One region of the Fictibacillus sp. Mic-4 genome, then DNA from elsewhere that is predicted to be linked to it. Evidence: riboswitches for the same ligand, from Rfam matches in the RefSeq annotation. Region 1 holds a riboswitch; the other holds the start of a gene.
What was found. A riboswitch is a leader RNA that binds a small molecule or an ion and turns the genes downstream of it on or off. The one in region 1 is predicted to bind S-adenosylmethionine.

Region 1 (4,218 bases):
TGGCGTTTGTGTGGATCAAAGCGGGAGGCAATCGAACGAAATCGATTATTGGATAGCTGCAGCATACGATGGTAATGTGCCAGAAGGGTTAGAAAGCTTGGAAATTCCAGCATCCAAATGGGCGGTATTTGAGGTGCATGGAGCCATGCCAGACGCTATGCAAAAAGTGTGGAAACAAATTTTTTCAGAATGGTTCCCATCAAGCGGCTTTAAGCCTGCGGGGACTCCTGAATTAGAAGTATATTCGGACGGCAATCCTAACGACCCCAATTATTATTCGGAAATCTGGATCCCGGTCAAATAAAGGGTAATTAAAAACACGAATGAAGCGGTTTAATGCCGGACTTCATTCGTGTTTTTCTTTTTGTAAATAAAGCATTTGGAAATACTACTAATAGAACAGTTGTTTAATTTCATTCCGGTAATGAGGGGAGGAAACAATCAAATGAAAATAGGGGCCCGGCAGTTTACCATACTTGTGATTCTCGTTACAATTGGGGATTCGCTCTTAGTGTTGCCGGCTATTCCCGCCTTTGAGGCCAAACAGGACGCCTGGATTGCCGCCATCGTAGGATTGATCATCGGACTCGTCGTTATTTATTTAATATGTACCGTGGGTAAGCTTTACCCTCAGTTAACGCTCATTCAATATTCGGAGAAAATACTTGGCAAGTGGCCGGGGAAAATGGTAGGATTTTTATTTTTATGTTATCTATTCGTATCCATTTCTACACATACACGAGAAATAGATGATTTTTTCACTACCGAAATTCTGCCGAATACGCCAATGATGGCGATCAGTTTTCTTTTTATTGGTATCGTTGTTATGGCAGCAATACTGGGATTAGAAGTTATTGCACGTTCTGCTGAACTATTTTTCCCAATCTTTCTTACCCTTTTTTTCGTTTTAATTGTATGTCTTACACCACAAATCGAGTTGCAGAACTTACAGCCGATCTTTGAAGGGGGAATGAAACCGATACTGCGGGGATCATTTGCAACGACTGCTTTTCCTTTTATAGAAGATGTTGTGTTTTTAATGATTTTTCCTAATATTATTCAGGCTGAAAAAATTAAAAAGAGATTTATCATAGGAGCGATGTTAGGTGGAATCGTTTTAATTCTATTTATCACTGTTTCCATTCTTGTTCTAGGACCTTATGATGTCGCAAATAGTATTTACCCAGGGTATGCCCTTAGTAAAAAAATAAATATTGGCAATTTCATTCAGCGAATCGAAATTATATTAGCCGTCATGTGGCTTCTGACGACTTATATCAAAGTCGCATTCTATTTTTACATCATGAACCTTGGACTAGTCCAAATAATGGAGATAAAAAACGAGAAAAACCTTCCTTTTGCACTCCCATTGGGTCTAATCGTTATCGTATTTTCATTGCTGGTATCGCCCCATATCGCCTATATCATTCATGTCATCAGCGCCTATTGGCCTTTTTTAGACGGGGTATACAGTGTGCTGTTGCCGCTTTTGTTGTTATTCGTTTATTGGCTTCGGAAAATTTTCAAAAAGCAAGATAAATGGTCTTCTTAAAAAAGACAACTGCTTTGATAAAAAAAACAGTTGTCTTTTATTCTACGTTCTAGATGATTGTTTCTAAACAATCCTGCTTATGACCCATTAAAAAAGCAGATTGATTTTTTTAACAAAAAACATAGTTGACACATCGGTATTATATGAATTATTATAAAATAAATTTTAAATCCATTGCCGGTTTTCCAATAGCTGATCGGATCAACCGAAGGCTCTTAATCTCAACTAAGATTAAGGGCTTTTTGTTTTTTTAGAATAACCGAAACTTATCAAGAGAGAGGGAGGGACTGGCCCAATGAACTCTCGGCAACAGACTGCATTTGAAGAACTGTGCCAATTCCTGCAAGCGAGAGCTTGATAGATAAGGAGAAGACTTTGCGACAGCCCTTTCCTTTTTATCAAGCGAAGGGGCTTTTTGCTATTTAAGGAGGTGAGTAATAGTTCCATTCAAAGTCCAAAGAAGAGAGGGGAGAGAAAATGACCGTTTCTATTTCTGTAAAAGAGAAGATTTTTTTGAAAGGCCAACGTGAAGTAAAGGTTCTTGAACATGTCGATGTCACGATTGATCAAGGGGAGTTTGTTACTATTATTGGTCCAAGCGGCTGCGGAAAAAGCACATTATTGAAAATCGTCGCAGGCATTGATAGTGACTATGAAGGATTTGTCAAAATCGGCAACAGAGAAGTGAAGGGACCAGGGACCAAACAAGGATTTGTCTTTCAAGAGCATCGCTTATTTCCGTGGTTAACGGTGGAGGAAAACATCGCAGCGAATCTTTCCCTCAGGAATTCCGAAGTGCGAAGGCGAGTCCACGAACTTATAGAAATCGTTCGCTTGAGTGGATTTGAAAAGTCTTATCCACGTGAGCTGTCAGGCGGTATGTCACAGAGGGTGGCGATAGCAAGAGCGCTTCTCCGGGATCCGGAAGTTCTGCTTCTTGATGAACCATTTGGGGCGCTGGACGCTTTCACGCGCAAACACCTTCAAGACGTTTTACTGGATATTTGGAAAGAAAGGCAAACGACGATGATTTTAGTGACGCATGACATTGATGAATCGGTCTATCTTGCCAATCGCGTCGCAATTATGAGCCCAAGGCCAGGCACTGTAGGCAAGTTGATCCCAATTCAGCTGCCATATCCTCGCAATCGTACGAATGAAGCGTTTCAAGCGGCCAGGCAACAAGTATTGGCAGAATTTGAGAAGACAGAAGAAGTGCATTTGCTTGATGGATCCGGGATTTAATAAAGGGGGAAGAAGAGATGGGAAGAAAAAAGATATACATACTGGCTGTTCTAGGGTTTTTGTTAGTTTTAGCGGGCTGCGATTTAAAAGCGGGAGGAGCGGAACAGGACGGAAAAGGTTTAAAAACAATCAATATCGGCATTCAGCAAAGCATTGGCCCGTTGCTGCTTGCAAAAGAGAAAGGCTGGTTTGAAAAGGAATTTAAAAAAGAAGGTATTGAAGTGAAATGGACGGAATTTCAAAGTGGGCCTCCCCATTTTGAGGCAATTGCTTCAGACCGATTAGACTTTGGCCAGGTCGGGAATTCACCTGTCATTGCCGCGCAGTCGGCTGGCATTCCGTTTAAGGAAATCGCAAATACAAGCAACGGACTGAAAGGAAACGCCATTTTAGTTCAGAAAGAGAGTGGAATAAAAGATTTAAAGGACTTAAAAGGAAGAAAGATCGCTGTGGCAAAGGGAAGCAGCGGGTTTAATTTGCTTTATCGCGCTCTTAGTAAGGCCGGGCTCAAACCGGATGATGTAAAAATCATCCAGCTACAGCCTGATGAGGCGCAGCCAGCTTTTGAAACAGGGGCTGTGGATGCATGGTCGATTTGGGAACCGTTCATATCGTTAGAAACTATTGGAAAAGGCGCGCGGATTTTAACTGATGGACAATTGCTGAACGTGTACTCTCCCGGGTTTACCGTTGTTCGCACGAAATTTGCTGAACAGCATCCGGAACAAGTCATTCGGTTCTTGAAAGTTTACGAGAAAGCCCGCCTTTGGGAGGAGAAACACCAGAGCGAAGCGGTATCCCTCTATGCGAAAGTGAAAAAAGTAGATCAAAAGATCATCAAGCAGGTCATCAAAAACAACAAGGCATTGAATATTCCTATCAGTGATGGCATCGTGAAGGCGCAGCAAAAAACAGCTGACTTTCAATATTCGCTTGATGCCATAAAGAAAAAAATTAATACGAACGAAGTGGTCGATAATTCTTATATTAAAAAGGCATTAAAAGAAGTGAAAAAAGAAGGGGGAGATAAAAATTGAGCCAGCCAAGAGGAGCTGCTGGAACAACCGGCATTTTTTCAAAAAACATTTTAGTCAAACGGTTGCCTAAAGTAAATGTGAGGGACCGGGCAAAGGTTTTTATAAGGGGATTGGCCGTTCCCATTTTCATCCTTTCCATTTGGCAATTGGCAGGGTCTTACGAGTGGATTTCAAAAACCGTTTTGCCGACACCGCTCGATATTTTGGCAGCATTCAGGGATCTGGCTGTTTCCGGAGACCTTGCCTCCCATTTGAAAATAAGCGTTTGGCGTGCGGCTGCCGGCTTTGTGATAGGGGCTGGTTTAGGATTGGTATTAGGGATGTTGGTCGGTTTTTCAAACAAGGCGGAACACTATGTCGACCCTTCTTTCCAAATGCTGCGTA
Region 2 (4,218 bases), on a different contig from region 1:
AACCATCCCCGTTATGGATGCAAAACCGTTTAATGGCTGCAGGAATCAGGCCGATTAATAATGTCGTTGATATTACCAATTACGTTTTGCTTGAGTACGGCCAGCCACTTCATGCTTTTGATTATGACCGTCTTGGTTCGAAGGAAATTGTCGTTCGTCGTGCTAAACAAAATGAAGAGATTGTTACATTGGATGATGTGAAACGACAATTAAACGAAAATCATCTCGTTATTACAAACGGTAAAGAGCCCGTCGCTGTAGCCGGAGTAATGGGAGGGGCAACATCGGAAGTTCAGCAAGATACAACGACGATTCTTTTGGAAGCGGCCTATTTTAATAGCCAACGTGTTCGTGCCGCTTCAAAAGACCTTGGTCTTCGTAGCGAGTCCAGCACCCGTTTTGAAAAAGGAATTGACCGTAACCGCGTGTATGATGCCGCTCGCCGGGCCGCATCTTTAATGGCGGCCTATGCCGGCGGAGAGGTTGTCAGCGGGATTGTTGAAGCGGGAAGCCGCATCGTTGAGGAAATCAACGTAAGCGTAACACAAACGAGGATCAACGGACTGCTTGGCACGAACATTTCCCTTGATGAAATCGGTGAAAAGTTAAGCCGCCTTAAGCTTCCATACGAACAGAGTGGTGAAACGTTCACAGTAACGGTCCCGACCAGACGACCTGATATTACGATTGATGCGGATCTTGTGGAAGAAGTCGGGCGAATCTATGGCTACGATCGTATTCCGGCCACTTATCCGTTAAGTGAAGCAAGGCCGGGCGGATTGACACCATTTCAAGAGAAACGAAGAAAGGTTCGTCGTTATTTAGAAGGAGCGGGGCTTTACCAGGCTGTCACGTATTCTTTGACAACCCCGGAAAAAGCAAAAAGTTTCTCTTTTAAGAAGGAAGATGTTTATCCGATTTCGGTTGCGCATCCGATGAGCGAAGATCGGAGTACATTGCGTTTGTCCCTCATTCCACAGCTGCTTGAAGTGATTTTATACAATCAAAATCGGGCGCTTGAAGACATCGGCTTTTATGAAATTGGCTCTGTTTTTGTGAATAAAGAGCAAGAGCTGGTTAATTTGCCTGAGGAAAGAGTTTATCTTGCCGGTGCTTTATCGGGAATGTGGAACGAACACCCGTGGCAGGGGGAAAAGAAAAAGGTCGACTTTTTTGTTGCTAAAGGCATACTCGAAGGACTGTTTGCCGAACTTGGCCTTAGCACCCGGATTAGTTTCGAGAGTGGGGACGTCAGCGGAATGCACCCGGGAAGAACAGCTATTATTAAACTCGATAGCATTAAGATTGGATTAGTGGGCCAAATTCACCCGGCAACACAAAAGGAATGGGACATTAACGAAACATATGTGTTCGAGCTCGATTTAGGAAAACTGTTAGAAGCCGAAGTAGAACCGACTGTTTATTCCACATTGCCGCGCTATCCTTCGGTAACGCGCGATATTGCCTTAGTGATTGATGAAGACCTTCCGGCGGGTGACTTATATACGGTCATTCAGGAAGCCGGCGGAAATCTTTTAAAAGAAGTGAATTTGTTCGATCTATATCAGGGAGAGCGGATGGAACAAGGAAAGAAATCGCTCGCGTTTTCATTAAAATATTTCGACCCTGAACGGACGTTGACGGACGAAGAAGTTCTAAAAGCACATGAAAACGTATTGAAGAGCCTTGAAGAACGTTTCGGCGCTACATTGCGTAAATAAGGAAAAGTGTGACGAAAAGTCACACTTTTTTATTTTGAAAAATAAATCCGATAGAAATACTTGACTTTCTATTTTGAACAAATTAAAATGTTAAACAACAAACCAAACTTATCAAGAGCGGCAAAGGGAACTGGCCCGATGATGCCCGGCAACCTGCAGATTATGTAAGGTGCCAATTCCAGCAAAATGGTTGCCATTTTGAAAGATAAGGGAAATAGATTTTGCCTTAGCCTTTCCGGAATGGGAGGTTTTTCTTTTTTTTAACGAAGTTTTCGGTTCGATGAAATAGCTTATTCTTTGCGGTTTAAATAAAGCAATTCGAATAGATCGATTGGGAGGAATGGGCATGGGGAGCAAACAAGAGCATACAGAAACCATTTTTGAGCGAATTAAAGAGATGTTGGAGACGATGAAATTTGGCTCCATTACACTTGTCGTTCAGGATGGCAAAGTCATTCAATTGGAGCGAAGTGAAAAAGTAAGAATTAAATAATGTTGCGCTGACTAGACAAACTAGAGGCGGTTTTAACCTAATTGATTTAAAGGCGAAAAGTCTAATGTGGGAACTAAACAATTTGATGCATATAGGCTTGGAAGACCACCGGATCCTATTAGGTTAAGATCGCCTTTTTTGTTTAAAAAACAAAGGGGAGAGAGCACAGTGAAAAAGCAATTAACGTATGATACTTGGAGCGGAGAACAACTTAAAATTCCGTTTGAAGATGATACAAAAGGGGCGATCGAAGTTCTTCAATGGGCGTATGACGAATACGGGAAATCAATCGTTTATGCGTGTAGTCTCGGAGCCGAAGGGATGGTTCTTATTGATTTAATTTCAAAAGTGAAGGATGATGCAAAAGTTGTTTTTCTCGATACGAATGTCCATTTTAAAGAAACGTATGAGTTGATTGATAAGGTGAAAAAGAAATATCCAAAGTTGAATTTTGTTGTTGTAGAGCCAGAAATCACACTTGATGAGCAAGCGCTTCAGTATGGGGAAGAGCTCTGGAAGACCAATCCGAATCAATGTTGCCATTTGCGAAAAGTAATTCCGCTGCAAAAAGCGCTCGAGGGCAGTACAGCATGGATCACCGGATTGCGCAGAGACCAATCACCGACAAGAAGCAAAACGGAATTTATTAATAAAGACGAAAAGTTTAAATCCATCAAAGTTTGTCCATTAATCCATTGGACATGGAAAGATGTGTGGAGATACATCTATAAACATGATCTTCCATACAATCCATTGCATGATCAAGGATATCCGAGCATCGGATGTGAAAAATGCACGCTCCCAACGAATGATGCAACAAATTTACGTGCCGGAAGATGGGCATCTCTAGAAAAGACGGAATGTGGGCTGCATCAGACGTAAACAGGAGAGATAAACGATGATCGTAACGTATATAGCTTTTGCGGTAGGTTTCTTTTTTGCGATGAATATAGGGGCAAGTGGGGCAGCTGCGTCAATGGGGATCGCATATGGAGCGGGTGCCGTCCGGCGAAAAACCATCGCCCTTTTGATTTGCGGAGGGGGCATTTTCCTTGGGGCGGCAATTGGCGGGGGAGAAGTTGTCAAAACCATCGGATCGGGAATTGTTCCATCATCTTTATTAACGGTCAAAATCGTTGTCATTATACTTGCATCAGCGGCGGTATCTCTGTTTTTTGCCAATGTGATTGGGATCCCATTATCAACGAGTGAAATTACGGTTGGATCTGTAGTGGGAGTTGGAATTGCGTACAAAGCTTTATACCTGACCAATTTAGTAACGGTTATGTTTTTCTGGCTGTTTATCCCCGTTGTCGCTTTTTTGCTCGCATTCGGTGCATCAAAATTAATTAGCAAGATTGAGAAAACGTATCCGGTGATGAAAGCAAAACAACCGAAACGCTGGCTCGCTGTTTTGCTTATTGGTGCCGGCTTTCTTGAAGCATTTTCGGCTGGAATGAATAATGTAGCTAATGCAGTGGGCCCTCTAGTTGGTGCCGGATTGTTGTCCGTATCCGCAGGAACATTAGTTGGCGGGTTATTTGTTAGTTTAGGAGCGGTTTTTTTTGGCGGCAAAGTGCTTGAGACGAATGGAAAACGGATAACTCGGTTTTCCCTTTTAGAAGGATGCGCCATTTCCGGAACGGGAGGGATATTGGTCATTATCGCCTCTATTTTTGGTTTACCGGTTCCGCTAACACAGGTCACGACATCAGCGATCATCGGTCTCGGAACGGCGCAGAACGGATTTTACTTATGGCAAAAAAGCATTATTAACCAAATGATGAAAGTTTGGATCGTGTCACCTGTATTTTCACTTGTCATCTCATATGCGATGGTAAAGGTGTTCCTGGATAGTGATTTTTACACGTTTATCGTAATTGCCAGCGTGTTTTTGGCAACAATCGGATCTATTAGTCTTTTAAAAACGATTCGAAAAGAAAAACGTACATTTCATGAAGAAGGAGGTGGCATTTGATTCGTATTGCAAGCGACGATAAAAGA

Region 2: linked by a shared signal. The riboswitch ahead of WD019_RS04325 (YezD family protein) and the one ahead of WD019_RS15675 (ABC transporter ATP-binding protein) in region 1 are both predicted to bind S-adenosylmethionine.

The regions. Positions count from the first base shown of each region.
Region 1 covers NZ_JBBHZM010000026.1:29,102-33,319, forward strand. The annotation lists gene WD019_RS15665 (AraC family transcriptional regulator) at 1-304, shown strand, start outside; gene WD019_RS15670 (GerAB/ArcD/ProY family transporter) at 446-1,552, shown strand; SAM riboswitch class I at 1,816-1,920, shown strand; gene WD019_RS15675 (ABC transporter ATP-binding protein) at 2,030-2,797, shown strand; gene WD019_RS15680 (aliphatic sulfonate ABC transporter substrate-binding protein) at 2,815-3,834, shown strand; gene WD019_RS15685 (ABC transporter permease) at 3,831-4,218, shown strand, end outside.
Region 2 covers NZ_JBBHZM010000003.1:113,420-117,637, forward strand. The annotation lists gene pheT (phenylalanine--tRNA ligase subunit beta) at 1-1,721, shown strand, start outside; SAM riboswitch class I at 1,827-1,933, shown strand; gene WD019_RS04325 (YezD family protein) at 2,068-2,214, shown strand; gene WD019_RS04330 (phosphoadenylyl-sulfate reductase) at 2,383-3,096, shown strand; gene WD019_RS04335 (inorganic phosphate transporter) at 3,113-4,192, shown strand.